2 regions of the Salinibacillus aidingensis genome follow, and region 2 is predicted to be linked to the other one. Evidence: riboswitches for the same ligand, from Rfam matches in the RefSeq annotation. Region 2 holds a riboswitch; the other holds the start of a gene.
The links. A riboswitch is a leader RNA that binds a small molecule or an ion and turns the genes downstream of it on or off. The one in region 2 is predicted to bind S-adenosylmethionine.

Region 1: it holds a riboswitch for S-adenosylmethionine, as region 2 does, so the genes downstream of both, ACZ5OK_RS03360 (hypothetical protein) here and ACZ5OK_RS15075 (carboxymuconolactone decarboxylase family protein) in region 2, are expected to answer to the same signal.

Annotation. Positions count from the first base shown of each region.
Region 1 is NZ_AP043759.1:602,298-612,407, reverse strand. It holds gene ACZ5OK_RS03415 (ABC transporter permease) at 1-233, opposite strand, end outside; gene ACZ5OK_RS03410 (ABC transporter ATP-binding protein) at 257-1,138, opposite strand; gene ACZ5OK_RS03405 (hypothetical protein) at 1,282-1,719, opposite strand; partial or broken gene ACZ5OK_RS03400 (TetR/AcrR family transcriptional regulator) at 1,735-1,854, opposite strand; gene ACZ5OK_RS03395 (peptidase dimerization domain-containing protein) at 2,096-2,353, shown strand; gene ACZ5OK_RS03390 (DUF2703 domain-containing protein) at 2,605-3,171, opposite strand; gene ACZ5OK_RS03385 (DUF4145 domain-containing protein) at 3,371-4,480, opposite strand; gene ACZ5OK_RS03380 (hypothetical protein) at 4,857-5,648, opposite strand; gene ACZ5OK_RS03375 (serine hydrolase) at 6,097-6,441, shown strand; gene ACZ5OK_RS03370 (serine hydrolase) at 6,375-6,761, shown strand; gene ACZ5OK_RS03365 (hypothetical protein) at 6,775-7,575, opposite strand; gene ACZ5OK_RS03360 (hypothetical protein) at 7,675-7,992, opposite strand; SAM riboswitch class I at 8,165-8,267, opposite strand; gene ACZ5OK_RS03355 (FAD-binding oxidoreductase) at 8,343-9,704, opposite strand; gene ACZ5OK_RS03350 (MurR/RpiR family transcriptional regulator) at 9,947-10,110, shown strand, end outside.
Region 2 is NZ_AP043759.1:2,888,171-2,898,280, reverse strand. It holds gene ACZ5OK_RS15120 (TRAP transporter large permease) at 1-129, shown strand, start outside; gene ACZ5OK_RS15115 (zinc-binding alcohol dehydrogenase family protein) at 147-1,163, shown strand; gene uxuA (mannonate dehydratase) at 1,203-2,276, shown strand; gene ACZ5OK_RS15105 (SDR family oxidoreductase) at 2,279-3,127, shown strand; gene ACZ5OK_RS15100 (bifunctional 4-hydroxy-2-oxoglutarate aldolase/2-dehydro-3-deoxy-phosphogluconate aldolase) at 3,163-3,813, shown strand; gene ACZ5OK_RS15095 (hypothetical protein) at 5,232-5,495, opposite strand; gene ACZ5OK_RS15090 (hypothetical protein) at 5,498-5,740, opposite strand; gene ACZ5OK_RS15085 (hypothetical protein) at 5,759-5,977, opposite strand; gene ACZ5OK_RS15080 (PD-(D/E)XK nuclease family protein) at 6,164-6,394, shown strand; SAM riboswitch class I at 6,913-7,018, shown strand; gene ACZ5OK_RS15075 (carboxymuconolactone decarboxylase family protein) at 7,205-7,873, shown strand; gene ACZ5OK_RS15070 (LLM class flavin-dependent oxidoreductase) at 8,119-9,495, shown strand; gene ACZ5OK_RS15065 (sodium:solute symporter family protein) at 9,526-10,110, shown strand, end outside.

The DNA.
Region 1 (10,110 bases), 1.2 Mb from region 2:
GTAAAGTCACTTGCTGTTTCAATGGGCGTAGGACCTACCATAGCGGTCATAGCAGGATTTTGCAGTGTTTCGTACATGCCCAGCAACCCTTGGCCTTTTGCTATTTCTTCAAAGGCCGGAACATAAGCAGCTGAAAACAAGCCAAGTCCTAATACCCAAATTATAATTTTTTTCCAGTCTCGTTTTAAATAGAGCAGGAACAATGTATTCCAGCGTGCAAACTTTTCCTTCATCTTTCACCCTCCCTTCAAACCGTTTATCCTTCATAATGCCGCATGAATAAATCCTCAAGAGTCGGTGGCACGGATTCAAATTTCTTGACCCCTAATTCACTTGCTTTGACTAAAACATCATCAAGGTGTTGAGAATCCACGGAGAATGTTGCTTGATTATCTTTTTGTTTGAAATCAAATACACCATTGATACCAGCCATTTCAGCCACATCACCTTCTGTCGTTAAAGTTACAGTAGAGCGTGTCAAGTGACGCAGTTCATCGAGGGTCCCTGTTTCCACAATCTCACCTTGTCGGATAATGACAACCTTATCTGCCAATCGTTCAACTTCACTCAAAATATGAGAGGATAGCAAAATGGATTTTCCTTTTTCCTTAAGTTTTTCTACTTCTTCTTGAAAGATAGCCTCCATTAAAGGATCAAGACCAGAAGTTGGTTCATCCAGGATGTATAAATCAGAATCAGCGGCTAGTGCTGCGATTAAACCGACCTTTTGGCGATTTCCTTTCGAATACCCTTTTGCTTTTTTCTTTGGATCCAATTCAAAGCGTTTGATTAAATAATCTCGTTTTTGCTTATCTCCCCCACCATGTAATTTCAAGAATAAATCAATAATTTCACCGCCTGTCAGATTTCCCCACAACGAGACATCTCCTGGGACATAAGAAATGCGTTTATGAATTTCAAGGCTGTCTTTCCAAACGTCTTTACCAAATATTTCTGCACTACCGGCATCTCGCTGGATAATCCCTAATAGAATTCGAAGCGTTGTAGATTTACCCGCCCCATTGGGACCAATAAAACCAACAACTTCACCAGCATTTACCGTGAAGTTCACATCACTAAGTGCCTGAAATTTACCGAACTTTTTTTGTAAACCTTGAATATTTACAATTTCAGTCATGATACGGACACTCCCCTTTTGAAACTATGTATCTCATTAATGGAATTTTCCATTTAAAAGATATGCTTTAAATTCCTGACAAATTGTACCCTTTTTCTAAATTTGACGCCCACTATTCATTCCCACGAAACTCCTGCTTTACTTCATTTGTAAAAACTAGCCTTCAGTATTTCAGAATATCTCTCCCATTCTTTAAAATACAGATTTCCAAATTCATCAATATCTTCAAAGCTGTTGATTTGCTGAAGGGCTTTCTCCCCAAATCCAAACATGGTCCAATTCAGGATTTCAATGGCCTTTTCGACATCAATATCTTCGCGGAACTTGGAATAATCAATATTTTTATAGATGATCTCTGTTCCCTGTTCATAGATTGGATCTACTTTGTTCCTGATTATATCTTTTACTTCAGCGGACTCCTCTTTGATAGAAGAAGCGAGGAAGTCAAATACGTGAGGAAATTTTCTGTGGATATGGAATTTCTGCAGTCCAATATTTTCGATTCTTTTAAATAAATCCGTTTCATTTAGATCAATTTGTTCATATAGATATTCGATAACTTGAATCCCGTATTCGATCAAATATATATAAAGATCTTTCTTGCTATGAAAATAATTAAATAATGAGCCCTTAGATATTTTTGCCTCTTTTACAATTTCATTTGTTGATGCTTTTTCAAAACCATTTCGGACAAATTCCTTTATAGCAGCATTAATAATAAGATTTTTCTTCTCCGTTTTTAATTTATTAAAACTCGCGTTAATGGTTATAAGCTCCTTTCATCAATGATGTGACCGCTGTGGTCAATATAACTGTAGCACAGATGACCATGTCGGTCAATCAGGTGCCTGTCACTAATAGGAAGCAGGACTGACCAGTGTTATACACAATGCCATTGCATACATTTTTACTTACCAAATATAGATCGTTCACACAAATAAGCTGGATCAATTGGTTATGAGTACAACTATTTTTAATGCAGGGAACCAAATAAACTCAGTTCCTGAAAAAGCAGTAGCTGAAATAAACGTACGGACTATTCCAGAATTTGATAACGATAAAGTGATTGACTTATTCAATACAACAGCTAACAAATACAATAAAGAAGGCTCTAATATTGATGTTGAAATGACCATGTCATTACCAAGTGCTTTCACTTCAGGACAGTCTGACATGGTTGACCTTGCTAAGGAAGACTTGGTAAAAAACACTTAGACTTAGAGATTTCTGTTAAAGGTTCGCCAGGGTGACGGATGCATCAAACTTATTACAAGGATAAGATGAAAGCTTCCCAGTCATGATGTTTGGCCCTGGCGAAACAAAAATGGCACACAAAACAGATGAATATGTATACAAAGATTACAACTTTGCATTTTTTGATATCTATAAAGAGTTGATTTTAGGGTTAGTGAAATAACTGCGCCCGATTGAGGAATAGTCCTAACCCATAATCTTAAGGAAAAATACTAACAACATTGATCCGAGGAACAACACATATTATCGTCTTTAGAACGTTGTTTCTCCTTTTGATCAAAGAAGTTTTTCAAGTTTCCAGACAGCACAAAATTTTCCCCTTTACCTTCATTTGATGCTGAGGATTGTCCATATACTTCTGCTAGTATAGCGTCCATAATTATCCCTTTAGGTGCTTCTGTATACTCTTTTCCTTTATACACCCAGACCCGACAATCAACATCTATGCCCGTAATCGTGTTACAAGAGCCACAGTTACTTTCCTTTGAGGCCGGTTGAATATCAGTTCCATTAATTCGAATGGTAGGAGAAAGGTCAAAATGCAAAGAAATAGCTTGTTCTTCACTGCCAACCAAAACACGATTGACTAGTATATCGTAGCCTACTGTGTTTAGCATAGGCGTCACTTCGTTAATGGCTTTATTTAGGTTCGCTTCTGTTCCTTTACAACGAGAGCAAACCTCCAAATCGATATACATAAAATCAATGATAAGTTTATTGTGTTTTTCTTCTGTAGGTTCCGTTAGCGTTTCTAATAAGTTCGTTTCATGATTTGCCATGATAAAATAAAACCTCCTGCCTTCTTATATTCCTTTCACATAAGAAGACGAAGGGTTTCAAAAAAGGATGCACTCCTAGATTAACATTCATCACAGATGGAATTTCCTACTGAGTAATAAAAAACACACCAAAAACCTAGTGTGTTCATCTCGATGGTATATTTAAATTGAAAGTTGAAAAAATATTCCTTCCCTTGGCCTATCCTTGCTTCTCTTTAACCTGCTCAAACAACTTCTCCACAGTCCCGATACCCACATGCTCATACTTAGCCAGAATGACAATCTCTTTCGGCAGCTGGCCAACGGTTTCAATCTGGTCCTCTTTTAGCTGTCTTAAGAGGTTCGGAATTCCTGTGAAGTTTTCCGCTGTCAGTGGTATTTTGGACAGCTCGTCCGTGATCACTATATAATCCGTTTTATAGAAGATGAATAGCTCACCTGGCCGTTCCAGCAGCAGTTGCCTCCGTACCTTTTCTTCTTCAATAAATCCTTTTAGTTCATTGAAAAATTGTTCTTCGTTTTTCTCATTATACCGTTTGACGTGGGAGGACAGGCCTTCAATATTATTCGGCAGTTCACTCATGATTCTTGCCTGCTGTTCGGCACCAAGCCGGATCAGAAACCGTTCAGATTTATCAAATCGTTGCGGTAAGAGGAATACATCCCTTAGAAAATAGGGGACATCCACTTGATCATCACTAAAGGTGAGGGTGCGAATGGTCGTATACCCTGGTGGCTCTACCTGATCGTAAATGACCTCTGTGGCAACCGCTGTTTCCTCCTCTGCTTCCCTGGTCTCGTCCTTCTCTTCAGATGAAACGAGTACATTTTCAAGCATTTTTAGCCGCGATTCGATTTCACTAATTTCATAGGATTCTGTGGATTTTGGTGATGGGTCCTGGTACTCCGGAACTTCAAAATCTACCGGTCCATATACCTCAACATACCATTTCACGATTTTATATACCGCTTCCCATGATAGCAGGGCTTCAGAATAACGGAATACCCTTGTATCATGAGCCGCCTGATTTCCAATTTTACGAACGTGGTGCAGGGCATCCCGAATTTCTGGTGTTAAATAGCCATTGTCATCTAAAATATCGATTCGTTCGATTAAAGTGATTCTTTTATCTTCCTGCAGACCTTCAACACGCATCACCTGCTGCAAAATATTTTCCACGAATACCCTGGCATGGGTCAGCATCATTCGGGGGCTTGTGAAAATGCTGTTTTCCAGCTCTCGGGCCACGTAGGCTAGTTCTTTTGATATTGGTTTTAGAAATTCATAAAAATAAGCTTGGTTGTTCATTTTAAATTCTCCCAGGTAAAAATTATGATAGGTTTATCTTAACATATGTAATAGATTTCCATGATATAAGGGCATGATCCAGAACAATGATATTATAATATCACTAATATTAGACTAAACCTTTTCTAACACTAACCGTATTATAAATTCCAATGAACGTTGTTATTCAAGTTTTAAATGATAGTAATAAAAGTGTGGTATAATTTTGTCCAACAACATATTAGCGTGTGGAGCGGCTTAATCTCCTGTGGAGAACGGGGGTGAGTCGTATGGAAGATATGACCATCGCAATAACAACAGGAATATTCATCGTGGCTTTAATTAACCTTGTAGTTGCGATAATAGACGTATTGAACAAAAAATAGTTTGCCCCTTTTCACCCTCCAACAACAATATATTGCTTGGCTTTAGGTGGATAGACCGTCTGTGTAAAAAACAGAATCCAATAAAGTTCCCTGGCCTTCCTGCCAATTTCACCAAATATAAGTATGCCCGGAGACATATGTTTTGAGATATTGTTTATCTGATAGGTCCGATCTCCAGCTATGTCGTAGAGGACAATCATGGTTTCCGTAACTTGACGAACCTCAAATAAGCTTTCTACCGTTGAACTGCACATTCTTAATTGTTCCGTTATTTCTTCTAAGGCTGCTCTCGTATTCCAGCCCTCTTCATACAGGTTGGGAAAAGTGTATAACAGAAGGTCATTTAATAGGCTTTCAACAGAAGTTAATTCAGACCAGTTTTCTTCCGTACATTTCTTAACGATTTCATAACAGGAGCACCCTGTACGTTTATCAAGCCAGTGGGCAAACTTTAATAGTTGTGTAAAAAAGATTTCTGTTTGGTTTTGCTCTATGGTGATTTTCATATAGTAGGGATAATAGACGGTGATCAGCTCTTCCCAGAACTCCGGGCCACATTCTTCCCAGGATTCCGGGCAATCATCTTCTAAGTGGGTCGTTAAATAAGCGGAAAATAGACGGAGGAAATAATTAACCTGTGGATTGGAGAGAAATCTCTTTTTATAGGCAATTAAATCAGGACCGTAATAGTGAAAAAGTGCTCGGGGACGCATATCAAATGCAGAGCCTATTTTGAGCATTTCCAAATATTTCTTTCGTTCTTCTGGATGTGAAAACTTATGGACAAACGCGTTTACCTCCATATCCTTTCACATCCCTTTTCACAGCTTATACAGTTTTGAATTTTGTAATCATTCATCTTATCAGCTCCTATTCTAATAATCTGTCAGATGATCAGGATGTTGTTCATAAGTTTTGCCATTGTGAAGGAGATACATGGGAGGTTTGGGGAGGTGATGGGTTCTTGACTACCTGTCTCTGTTACAAATAAGATATATGATTTCCATAAATCCGTCAACAAAGGGATTTAAAGGAATAATTACATTTTTGAATCTATTTTTTGAAAATAAATGAGTTTTAGCTGTTGTGTTTAGCACAAAATGAAAAAATGATCGTAAACGTCATAGAAAAATCATATTTCATGAATAATTACAGGATATTTTTTGAGTCAATTTGTAGATTAAGATATAGTGAAGATGTAGAAATTTTCTGGAAAACCTTATAAATTTCTAAAACCTGGAGAGTGGACTAATGACGATAGACAGGAATCAATATAAACAGGAAATTGATAGGATTTGTTTACCCTACAAGGAGAAAAGGCCCAATCTCGTTCTGAATATTGGTGTCATTAAGGAAGAAGAAAGGGAAATTTTTAGTGAAGGAAATCGAAATGGATTTGAGGGCAATGCTCCCGAAAGCTTGATTTACGAGATAGGATCTATCACTAAAGTATTTACTGCTTCATTATTAACGAAGGCAATTGCTGAGAATAAGCTCGACCCTAATCATCCTATTGATCAACATCTTCCATCATTGGCAGACTACGAGTCTTTAAAGAAACACTTGCGGGAGCCGGAGCCCTACGATCTACCATAAAAGATCAGTTATCGTTTCTTGCCAGTCATCTAGGAACATCCGGGGATAAATTCCATGATATTTTGGCACAGACACACTCCGTTCAATTTGAAGATAAGACGGGTATATGCCTAGGTATGAATTGGATTATTGATAAAGAAAAAGGTGTCATTTGGCACAATGGAGGAACAGGTGGATATTCCAGCTTCATAGGCTTTAACAAAGAAAAACAGTCAGGTGTTGTCATTCTTTCAAATTATGCACCAAGTTTTTCTAAAAAGGACTCCCTTGACCACATTGGGTTTAACATATTAGAAAAGCTTTGCTCGAATGAACTCTAGATGTTTTCTCACATTAACTCTGTCTTCTCAAAACCAGCAGCAAATCATACAGCTGCTCCGCCTTTTGATAGGCTCCCTTTACGCTGCTGTCGTTTCGGCTCAATGAACCCTTATATAAATCAAAAATGATCGTCGGTTCGTTTGTGTCATTGACGACAATGTGTAAGGAAATACGTTCTACCCGATCTTCAACACGATGTTTCTTACGGCGACCGCCAATGACTGCTCCAACACCGCCGCCAATTGCTCCACCAAGAATTGCACCCGATGTACTGATACCTGTTGAAGATTTAATAACCTGCTTATCATCTTTAGTCATTTGTACATCAAGAATCTCCCTGATTGGATATATACGGCGGTGGTCTGTGCCATTTAAATATGCGATTTTTTCTGCATCCTCATCAATAGCGAGTACCTGCTTTTTCTCACCGTCAAATTGGTGAGATATCTCAAAGTTTTTCTGTTCCTGCAGATTTTTAATCGCTTGCTCTTTATCCTCTTCTTCCTCTTTCGCTGTTTGATCAACACCAAGGATAAAGAAACTGCCGATAAGAAATATGACCCCAAGGATCCAGTGAACTTGAAATCCCCAAATCGTAGCTGCCATGAGGAACAATCCCCCGATGACATTTAAAGTGGACCAGTTCCATATCACAAGTCCAGCCCCTGCCAAAAGCGCCACAGCTCCCATCAAGGGATGAATAATAAATGCCCAGATGATTAATCCGATTAATGCAAAAAAACCAAAGCATCCTATAATCATTCCTGTTTGCTCCCCTGCTGCAATCGTAAGACGGCCGTTCACTTTGACCATTCTCACCACTTTGTCAAACTAATTATACAAATTAATAGTGAATAACTGAAGACGAAAGCTCGGCAGGTGCTGTACTTTTTCAATTCGCAAAAATGTTTTTTATCGTCCATCGCCTCCACTGTTTTGATTTATAACTTCCATATCCGTTCTTTTTCCTGTCACCAAATCGATCATTACCTGCTGCGCCTCTTCATGACTTTTAAAGTTTCCGAGAGTTTTGACAACCTTATATCCATCACCAGTTTTCTGTATGCCATATTCAAAGCTTAATGTCTTTTTACTTTCCATTTCCTTTTCATCCTTCTTTCTCTCTGTATTTTTCTTGGCTAGTAGTTTTTCCTGATTGTACTCCATCACTGGCTTGATAAACTTCTGATACCTCTCTTTTTTAAAAGCTTCCAATTCTTCCTGTGTCATATTCTTTGTGATCTCGGTAACCGGTTTTCCCTGCTTCCTGATTTCTTTTGCTTCTTCCTCGGATAATTCAATAACTTTTCCATTTTAATAAAAACGTCCATTTGACTCACTCCTTTACAGGTATAAAAAAAGCTTCTTTATGCCCTGAATGCATAAAGAAGCTTCTCCTCCGTATCTATCATTCAAAGCACAGGCTTTGCTGGTAGGAGCACCTTGCGTAAAGCAGGTTGCTGTGACGTCAACGAGCCAGATCTCTCAGTCACTCTGGATATCCTATTCAATTATTTTAATCCTATCATATTTTTAGTCCGTTGAACAGAGTTTTACGGTTGACCACTACGATCAAAACATTAGAAAACCTTCCCTGGATTCAAGCGATTGTCCGGATCAATAGCTCTTTTTACTTTACGCATTAATTGGATTTCCACTGGCTGACTCATTTTCTCCAAATATCCCTTTTTAATGACACCAATGCCATGCTCAGCAGAAGGGAGACCGCCTAATTCATGAACTTTGCTGTAGAGATCATCCAGATAGGCTTTTCGTTTTGTCTGCCAGGCAGCTTCATCCATTCCTTCTTTCATTAGGACCGTATGAATATTTCCATCTCCGGCATGGCCGAAGTTTATCACGTTTATCCCATGCTTTTCCTGCAATTCCTTCGTATAACTGATCATCTCAGCAAATCGATTAATTGGTACGACTTCATCCAGCATTTCGAACTCTGTAAATTGCATTAAGGCTACTAAAATATGATCACGCAGGAACCAGGCTTTTTCCTCCTCTTCCGGCGTGGATAACGGAAGGATTTCCGCCGCCTGTCCTTTTAATAGATTTTCTGTAAAACTGACCCTGCGTGAAAGGTCCTCCTGCTCATTACTATCCAACGTCATTAAGATGTAGGCGTCTCCCTTTTGACTTGGCAGCTTCTTTTCCGTAAATTTCTCACTATATTCAATGGTTCCCCGTTCAAATAGTTCTAAAGCTGCAGGTTCCACCCCATTTTTTAAAATCGATAATACACCATTAGTAGCCGCTTTTAACGAATCAAAAGCCAGTATCACAGACTGCTTATATTTTGGCATCGGAAGTACTTTCAGCTTTATCCTGGTTGTAATTCCCAGGGTTCCTTCTGAGCCGATAAAGAGATCCTTTAAGTCATAGCCGGAACTGTCCTTGATATTCAGGCTTCCTAATGTGGCTTTTTGACCATCCGGCAATACAACATCAAGCTCACGTACATAATCCCTCGTGGTGCCGTATTTCACCGCACGCATACCACCTGCATTTGTAGCTATATTACCGCCTATGGTTGAATTTTTTGAGCCAGGGTCAGGTGGGTAAAAATAGCCTTTCCTTTCCACAAATTCCTGAATTTCCTGTAGTTTTACACCTGGTTCTACCGTTAACGTCATCGTCTCTTCATCCAGATCAAGAATCCGGTTCATCCGGTGAACATCAATGATTACTTCTCCACCCTTAGTTGGCACCTGAGATCCGGCTACACCTGTTCCAGCTCCCCGTGCAATAATCGTAAGGTCCTCCTGGTTGGCATAGGTGACTAAATCTATAATTTCCTGTTCCAATTCCGGTAATGCTACAGCTTTTACAGCAGCAACATCTTTCCAGGAATGATCGGTTTTATAGGCTTCGGGAACATCCTTATCCAGAAAAAGACGTTCATGATCAGGAATAATCGTCTGCAATTTCATGTAAAAATCTCCTTTTGATAGATTCGAAAAATTCTAAGCTGTCTCACGATTTTATCGTAAGCGTTTGCAATTTATTTTTCAAGTAGATAATTTTTCAAGTTTTTTCAAAGAGTAACAGAAAAGTTCGTCTGCGCTCTGCCTTTAAAGCTCATCCTTTGCAGCAATCAATTTAAACGGATTGTACAACTCGGCTAAATATTCTGTATAATATTGATTATTATATAAAGAGAGGAACATTGTATATGGGCACATTACTGAACAGAATTAAAGGAAACCTCCCCTCCCTTTCTGAAGCAGAAAAAAAGATGGGATTATATGTATTGGAAAATCCGGACCTTGTTCCAAATATGACAACAAAGGAGCTTGCCCAGAAGTCAGGAACGAGTGAATCAAGTGTAGTCCGTTT
Region 2 (10,110 bases):
ATTGGGAAAGTGTCCATTGGCCAGGCATCTAAGGCGTTACTACCATTCTTAGCTGTAAGTTTACTCGTATTATTAGCGGTTAGTTTCATTCCAAGTCTAACACTATTCTTACCAAGCTTATTTGATTAATAAAAGGAGGGCTTATAATGAAGGCAATTCAAGTAAAAGAACCAGGAACATTAAATGTAGTAGAAATGGAAGAGCCAAGTTTAGAACAGCCCAATGAAGTAAAAATACGGATGAGAGCGATGGGAATTTGTGGATCTGATATGCACATTCTTCATGGACAAAATCCTTTTGCGACCTATCCTCGGGTTATAGGGCATGAAATTGCTGGAGAGGTTGTAGAAACGGGCGATTCTGTAACTGGCTTATCTGTAGGAGATAAAGTAGTGATAGAACCGATGACATCTTGTGGAGAATGCTATGCTTGTAAACAAGGTCGTCCGAATATTTGTGAGAGTGTACAAGTTTATGGTGTGCATCGTGAAGGCGGTGGCCGTGAAGTGATGGTGATGCCCGAGCATTTAGTGCATCGGGTCCATAATGATAGAGATTGGTCTGAGATTGCCTTGATTGAGCCATTTACGATTGGGGCTCAATCTATCTATCGTGGTCAAGTTCAAGATGGAGATTATGTTTTCATCATTGGGGCTGGCCCAATTGGATTGTGTTGTTTGAAAATGGCAAAGCAAGCAGGTGCGAAGGTCGCAATTTCTGATTTCAATGATAAGCGTCTTGCTTTTGCGAAAGAGTGGGGGGTTGATCACATCATCAATCCACAAAACTCTGATGTAGAAGAAGAAGTGTTTGCATGGACTGGAGGCATGGGTGCCAATGTCGTCATTGATGCGGTTGGTCTTCCGCAGACAGTTGAGCAAGCAGTAGCGGTAACATCTGCGGCTGCACGAGTGGTTTTACTTGGTTTTGATACGAAAGTGTCTCAGCTTGCCCAAGTGAATATTACGAAGAAAGAGTTAACGATTTGTGGTTCACGCTTACAAACACACCGTTTCCCGAAAGTGGTTGAATTATTTAACACGCTAGAGTTTGATGTAAAGGAATTAGTAAGTCACCAATTTGAATTAAGTGAAGCTGAAAAAGCCTTTGAATTAATGGACCAAGCTCCGCCAGAAGCACGTAAGGTTGTTATTAAACTATAAAATTGATTTGTGAGACGAGGCAATAGGGAGGTAAATTCTATGAAAATGACGATGCGATGGTTCGGGGAAGATAATGACCGTGTCCCATTGGAGCATATTAAACAAGTTCCGGGTGTTGAAGGGGTTGTTTGGTCCTTACATGACGTCCCAGCCGGTGATGAATGGCCAATGGATAAAATTTTGGAAGTCAAAGAACAAGCCGATCGACACGGATTAAATATCGATGTGGTAGAAAGTGTTAATGTTCACGAGGACATTAAGCTTGGACTTCCTACACGTGACCAATACATTGAGAATTACATTAAAACGATTAAAAAGTTGGGCAAGGTTGGCGTGAAGGTGATTTGCTATAACTTTATGCCGGTGTTTGACTGGACGCGTACCGATTTATTTAAGGAAATGGAAGATGGCTCAACCGCTCTATTTTTTGAAAACGACAAATTGAAGGACATTGATCCGATGGAATTGGTCGACACCATTTCGAAAAACTCGGCGTATACGATGCCAGGATGGGAACCAGAAAGACTCGCTCATTTAGCGAATTTATTTGAAAAATATAAGAACGTAACGGAAGAGGATTTATGGGAGAATCTTCAATATTTTCTAGAAAAGGTCATCCCAGTCGCAAAGGAAAATGACATCAAAATGGGTATTCATCCGGACGATCCGCCTTGGTCTGTGTTTGGATTACCACGTATTATTACTAATAAACAAAGCCTAGAAAGATTTTTAAAGCTTGTAGATGATCCTTATAATGGTATTACCCTTTGTAGTGGTTCATTAGGAGCTAATCCTGAAAATGATGTAGCGGAAATGGTAAGAGAGTTTGCCGATCGAATTCCTTTTGCCCATATTCGAAATCTAAAAAGATATGAAACCGGTGACTTTATTGAGACTTCCCACCGTACTCAGGATGGGTCAGTTGATGTATACGAAATCGTTAAAGCCTATCACGAAGTAGGGTTTACGGGTTATGCAAGACCTGACCATGGCAGACACATTTGGGGAGAAGAATGCCGACCAGGTTATGGACTGTATGACCGTGCACTAGGGGTTATGTATTTATGGGGAATATGGGATTCCCTTGAGCGACTAAAAGAAAAAGGAGAATAATTTTGCTAAAGCTAAATGAAAATTTAGAAGGAAAAGTAGCTGTTATTACAGGAGGAAGTGGGGTGCTTTGTGGGGCTATGGCTCGTGAGCTTGGCCGCCAAGGAGCAAAAGTTGCAATTTTAAACCGTACTATAGAATCTGGTAAAAAGGTAGAACAAGATATCAAGGAATCTGGAGGAGAAGCCTTAGCTATATCCTGCGATGTTCTAGATATTGAAAGTGTTCGTAAGGCAGAAGAAATCATTACAGAAAAGTTAGGTATCTGTGATATTTTGATTAATGGGGCAGGCGGAAATCATCCTGATGGAACGACTACAAATGAAACCTTAAAGCCAGAGGATTTAAGAAATAAAGATATATCTACGTTTTTCGATATGACAACAGAAGGCTTTCAATTTGTTTTCAATTTGAATTTAGTCGGGACCTTTATTCCTACTCAAGTCTTTTTGAAAAAAATGGCCAATCGTAAGGGCGCAACCATTATTAATATGTCATCGATGAGTGCACCGTCTCCGATGACCAAGGTACCAGCATATAGTGCAGCAAAAGCGGGAATTGACAACTTTACTCAATGGTTGGCTGTTCACATGGCGGACGTTGGTATTCGTGTGAATGCGATTGCACCAGGGTTTTTCTTAACGGATCAAAACCGTAATCTATTACTAAACGAAGATGGTTCTTTAACTGAACGATCCAATAAAATTATTAGTCATACACCACAACAACGATTCGGTAAGCCTGAAGATTTACTCGGAACTTTGCTTTGGTTAGTGGATGAAAACATGTCTGGATTTGTAACAGGCGTCACTGTACCGGTAGATGGTGGGTTTATGGCCTACTCTGGTGTCTAAATGGCTGTAGACAAGGTATTGGAAAGGAGACCATAATGAGTAATCAAGCATCTTTAAATAGATTATTAACGTCGGGTATTGTAGCGGTTATACGAAAAGTAGATCCTGAAAAGGTCCCCCCACTCGTCCAAGCTTTTGTGGACGGTGGAGTTTCTGGTATCGAAATTACTATGGATTCAGATAATTCATCTGCAATGATTCGTGAGCTAAAACAGGTTCATGGGAACAAAATTCTAATTGGAGCCGGAACGGTTTTAAATAAGGAACAAGCAAAAGAAGCTATTGAGGCTGGTTCTGATTTTATTTTTGCTCCTATCTTAGATCGAGAGACAATAGAATATACAAAGAATCAAGGCATCTTAATGATTCCTGGGGTGTTTACTCCTACTGAAATCCATCAAGCCTATCAATGGGGTGCTGATATGGTAAAAGTATTTCCGGCTACCGTTGTTGGTCCTCAATTCTTTAAAGATGTTAAAGGACCTATTAGCCAAGTTCCGATGATGCCCACTGGTGGAGTGAATTTAGATAATTTAGGTGCTTTTATACATGCGGGAGCAGTTGCAGCAGGGATCGGCGGTTCTCTTGTCAATAAAACATTAATTGAACAAGGGGATTGGAAAGCACTGCAAAATTTAGCTGAGAGATATGTGGAGAAGGTTGCTCAGGTAAGGAATTCAAAATAAGCTAAGAGAATTCTGATTTAGGGGTGGGACATAGAGGACAGGTAAATTGCCCCAGCCTCTAATATTCTTGGTTCAATACCTGGCAATACTCGATATGCACGGGCCTGATTGCTTTAGCAATAAATCCCGTAAATCAAAATATAATGATTTACGGGATACGTTTTTTTAAATATATTGTCTCTTAACCAGGTCAAGGAGTCCTTACTCCTCCAAATACTTTTTAGGAGTAAGAAATGTAAAGGGTAATAACCCAGGATGGCGACCAATTTCAATGGCACCGGTAAATTGTTGCAAGGTCAAAACTTTTGGGACTGCCAGCGTATGGGTTTAGCAAGAACTCTCATAAAGATAAGAAGGCAAGAACCATTAATGAATTATATAACCTAAGATATAAAGAAAAATTCCGCTGATTTATCGATCGGTGGATTTTTTTTGTATTTTTTCTGGTTCAGGATAAAAAGAAGAAAATGGCCTAGCTATGCGTTTTTGTTTTTGAATATGGAAACCATTAAAGTATCTGTTCCGGTTTGGTTTTGGATTGATGTAGCGGTTTGCAATATATTTTTTAATGTAAGACATTCAATCAGTTCCCTTTATTACATAATGAGTTATTTTACTTTATGATAGAACAAAGGTTATTATTCGTTTGTAAGGCCTTTTTTAATAGATTTAGAAAGCTCACGTTGTAGAAAGGGAGGAGGGGAATAAATTCAAATCATAGCAGAATATAACCCACCTTTACACACTGCTATTCTATAGTGCAGAACCAATAAATCAATTAAATACAGAAATAGCGCAAAGCTTATAGCAATTGTAATGTTCGTATCAAGGTCAATAGATAATAAATATCCAACAGCCAGCAAATATAAAATTCTAAGTATACTCACACTCACGAAGTATGAAATTTTCGAATAGCCAAAGAAGGATAATAAAATCCTGGTTAAATTTGCCTCAAGGAAAAAACTGAAAACTAAGTACCATAACATTAAATAAATGATCTGTTTCTGATTTAAGGATAAGTTTAGAAATTCATTTATCAAGTTTAATGAACCCGTTAAAGCTAATATACAAATCGAAATAATGACTGAAACTAATAGCCCGAATACTGTGGAAACAAAAAGAGCAATTAAAAGAGGATGCTCTTGATCTCCTTTACTCTCACTTCTATAAGAAAAGAAAAGGAAAATTAGGAAAACCGTAATAAATATAGCGATGATTATGTAAATGAAGTTCAACATATTTCTCCCTCTGTTTGTGTTTTATATTTTACTGTAAAGAAAAGTGCAGATAAATTCCGTTTGTATAATCCGATTCAATCGTTTTATCCATAGATATCGCCCTAACATCATGTCGTGATGTCACACTTTAGCCTACCTATTAGGGGTTGTGAGAATGACCATTTCTGGAAAGCGCAGGTATTACCTCTCTTTTAGCAGACGATTAAAAGATTCTAATACAACATTAAAATCCTCAACAATTTCCTTAACTAAATCCGCCAGAGAATGTGCATCCCAAAAAATGTCCTCTTCAGATTTATTTATCTTCTCTACCAGTGCAGCTGGGCGTTTCAGAACCTTCCAGTCCATATTCCTGTTACTCATCTCTTCTTTTAAATCACTGTCTATCATTTTTCTCGCGGCATGCAATAGTTCGTTTCTTCCCAATCCTTCTATATCAATCATCACTACAATTTGATTTTGCTGGATATACTTTCTTTGTGTACATGTAACTCAACATGAACGTCTGGAGTTAAATGCTTCCACTCATAAAAACGAATTTGCTGATAGCCGCGCTTAACCGAAAAATCATATACCCATTTTCCCGTCTCCCAATACTCTTTCAGCAGATTTTCTAAATTTTTCAGGAAGTTTTGTTTTTGGTTTTCATAGGCCTTTTCCATTTCATCAATCATATCATGATGCTTCAAATACAACCGGCTTAGTTCCTACTGTTTTTCTGTATTATCCACAATATACCCCTCCAAATGCGTGAGAAACTCCTGGTACAAAAACCGCTCTTTCTCTTCTGTATTTTCCAGGTCCACCTGCTTTAATATCCTGATTAATTCACGATAACTTAAAGATTTGAAATAATGAGAAGCGGCCCGTTCCCCTTGTCTTGTAAGGAAGATATAGTGCCGATTAGGAATATATGAAAAAAGCATTTCCAAATCTTCATGATCTATCTATGAGTTACAAGATATGAACCTTAATAAAAGTATCTCATACACTGATCAATTAAGGTCATTGGTCCGGAAAGCAGACGAAATCAAGCAAGCATATTCTGAACAGACGCCAACCTTCCTTTCCGTTACAAATAGAGCCTATGATGAAAACCTGATTAGCAATTTATATTAAATCCCGAAATCAAAGGCATAGGTCACGAGGCACTTGCCCAACTATATAAGTGGATTTCGGGAAAAACTATTTCCGGGATAAAAAATGTTCAACTTTTTAGAGAATACCAGTTGAGGGACCATCGGCGGTTAGATTTATTGATTCTTTTTGATGATCATTTGATTGCGATTGAGAATAGAGTGTTAAGCAGTGAATCTGAGAATCAGACGAAATTATATCTGTGATAGTCCCCCTGTAATACATAGCATCAAACCAACTACAAAACAAACCAAACTAAGAGCTTAATACCCTTCCAAAAGATAATCGTATCAGGTTGATAAAACCACTTCCTATACCAGAAAATTTTATATATCATAGGTATCAAACAACCCTATATTCAGATTATTAAAATACTTCATATCCAGGATGTGACGACAATATAGGGACGGGGGAACAGGTGGACAGGATGTGGGCTTGTGGGGGGATTGCTACAAGCCTTGTTTTTTTATATTTAATTATTAATTTTGATAGATATGTTATTAATCCAAAATGTCTTATCCTCTAATTGTGAAACATTCTGTGAAACAATATTATTCGGGTGGTGACAGGCACCACCCCAGGGAGGCACCCCCCAGGGACGAGGAACCTGTCCCTCCGTCCCCCCAAAAAGTCCTATTTCAGAAAAATAAAAACATTCCCACTTGACAGATTTAATATATAACCGATATGATGTGAACAATTCAATTTAAAATTAAATATGAATCTCTTATCCAGAGTCGGGGGAGGAAACTGGTCCGTTGATCCCGCAGCAACCGTTACGCATGTAACAAGGTGCTAATTCCAGCAAGCATTTGCTTGAAAGATGAGATGATGTTGTTTTTAAAACCTCTACCTCATCGGCAGAGGTTTTTTTAATTCCCAAAAAGAAGGGGTGGAGAACATTCATGGGCTATTATTTGCATTAAACCAAGTAAACCTATGTGAACAGTATCGATTTATGTGAATGGCAATAGCGGAAACTGAATTTTAAAACGAATCAAAAGGGAGAGATTTTAATGACCACAACAAAAACAGATAGCTTATACCAGAAGTCCTACTTTAGCCGGATTACAGAATTGAAAGAACATGCACCAGAAGCATTTGAAAAGTTTTTTGCGTTTAACAATCAGGCACTGGCCCCCGGGAAATTATCCGTGAAATTAAAAGAGTTGATTGCTGTTGGTGTCGCCCATGTAACTGGATGCCCATATTGCATTGAACTTCATGTTGGAAATGCAAAAAAACAGGAAGCATCAAAGGAAGAGGTTTCAGAAGCTATTTTTGTTTCGACTGCTTTGAAGGCAGGTTCTGCGGCAGCTCATGGGGTGAATGCTTTGAATGCCTTTGATGGAGCTGGGGATGAGGAGCTATATAAGGCCTCCTATTTCAATCGTTTGAAGGAGTTTGCTGAACTGAGCGGGGATACATTCAAGAGTTTTTTGGATTTTGACCAGCAAGCCATTAAAACCAAGGAATTGACCGAGAAAGAAAAGGAACTCATTGCGGTTGCCTCAGCCCACACGACAGGCTGTGCGTATTGCATTGACCTTCACACCCAAAATGCGAAGAAGGCAGGTGCTGATTTGGAGGAAATCTCGGAAGCGATCTTTGTTGCGGTTGCTTTAAAGGCTGGTTCTGCCATTGCCCACAGTGTAAATGCCTTGAATGCTTATGACAGAGGCTGACGAATGGACCATCCTTAAAGAATTCAGCTAGTGTGAACCTTTTACGATTGCCGGGCCTTTTGAAAACGGCAAGCCGGAGTTGAACGTTTATCGCATCATAATGGCTATGTCCCGTGTCCAGCACGGTCTGCAGCATCATCGGCTTCCGTCAGACTAGAACATAAAAATCTCATCTACTGCGCCGGGTAAGTCTTCTTGGCAGTCGTTTTAAAGTATAAAAAATCTCTCAAAAAGGAGCATGATGTATGGGTAAGCAGATTCATTTAAATGGTTTTATACAAAATTCGCCGTCCCCTCATTCAACCGGTTTATGGAAACATGAAAAGGACAAAGGGACCGAGCATAATCGTCTGGATTATTGGATAGAGGTGGCGCAAACATTAGAGCGGGGAAAGTTTGATGCTCTTTTTATTGCCGATGTGCTTGGAACTTACAGCGTTTATGAAAACTCACACAGTGCGGCGACCCGCGGGGCAGTTCAGCTCCCGGCCCATGATCCGCTTATTCCTATTTCAGCCATGGCGTCCGTGACAGATAATCTTGGATTTGCTCCTACTATATCCGCCACATATGCACAGCCCTATTCGTTGGCGAGACAGTTGTCAACGTTGGATCACTTAACGAAGGGGCGGATTGCTTGGAATGTCGTCACCTCTTATCTGGAGAGTGAGGCTGTCAATTTGGGGCTTTCGGGGCGTCTGCCTAAGAATCTTAGATATGATCGTGCCGATGAGTTTCTGGAGGTTGTTTATAAATTGTGGGAGCACAGCTGGGAGAGGGACAGTGTGATTTATGACAGAGAGAATGATTCGTTTGCTGATTCTAAAAAGGTGCATTTAATCAACCATGAAGGAGAGTTCTTTAATGTCCCGGGCCCTCACTTGGTCGAGCCATCGCCGCAACGCACACCCGTATTATTTCAGGCAGGCGCTTCTCCAAGAGGAAGAGATTTTGCCGCCAAACATGCAGAGGCCGTGTTTACCAAAAATCATTCATTAGATGCTTTAAAGGAATATTCGGCTGATATACGAAGAAGAACAGAACTTCAGGGACGTAATCCGGATGAGGTACTGATTTTCCCAATGATCTTACCCATCGTTGGTTCCACAGAGGAAGAGGCGTATGCGAAACTTGAGGACCTGACGAACCATGTTAGCTATGAAGGTACTGCTGCCCTCTTATCCGGCCATACCGGGATTGATTTTTCCAAATACGATCCGGACCAGTATATAGAGGATATGGAAACCGATGCGGTGCAGGGGAATCTGGACATGTATGCAAAAGACCCGAATAAGAAATGGACGTTACGGGAAGCCGTTAAAAATCATGGTTTAGGAAATGGGACGGTGAAGTTTATTGGTACGCCTGAACAGATTGCAGACAAAATGGAACAGTGGGCGTTCGACGGTGATGTAGATGGCTTTAATATCGCGCAAACTTATTCACCAGGTACCCTTCAGGAATTTGTTGATTATGTTGTACCTGAATTACAAAGAAGAGGCATTTATCGAACGGAATACGAAGGAAACACATTGCGTGAAAATATGTTTGGAAAGGGCTATGCCCATTTACCGGAGCATCACCCTGCCAAACAGCTCGGTTTACAGTCCATAAATCGGTAGGACTATATTTTATATGGAAAGGAGAGGGAAATGGATACGTTAACGCTTTATACCTGGATCGGGTTTGGAGTCTTTCTGGTGGTAATGTTCGTATTAGGGTTACTTAGTGCCAGAAAGACAACGAGTGTTGGAGACTTTGCAATCGGCGGTGGAAAATTGGGGCCCTATGTACTCGGGTTATCCTTTGCGGCTACCTATTTAAGTGCAGCGACGTTTTTAGGATATCCCGGCTGGTCCCATGCCTGGGGATACTCAAACCTGTGGCTCTTTTTAGCCATGATTGGCGGAGGTCCCATCGGTGTTTTAATGGTAGCAAAACGAGTGCGAAAGCTGAATAATGGCCAAAAGTCCCTATCATTGCCAGATTGGCTGGGGGACTTTTACAAGAGTGACATCATCCGGGTAGGCACAGGCCTGATTTTGCTGTTCAACATTTTTTACATTGCAGCCCAATTTGTTGCCGGGGCTAGAATTTTCCAATACTTACTCGATATGTCTTATACGGGCGGCCTTGTGTTTATCGCAGCTATTGTTGTTATTTATGTGTTTGCAGGTGGAGCCTTTGCTGATATTTATACGGATGCGGTTCAGGCGGTTATGATGGCCATTGCAGGT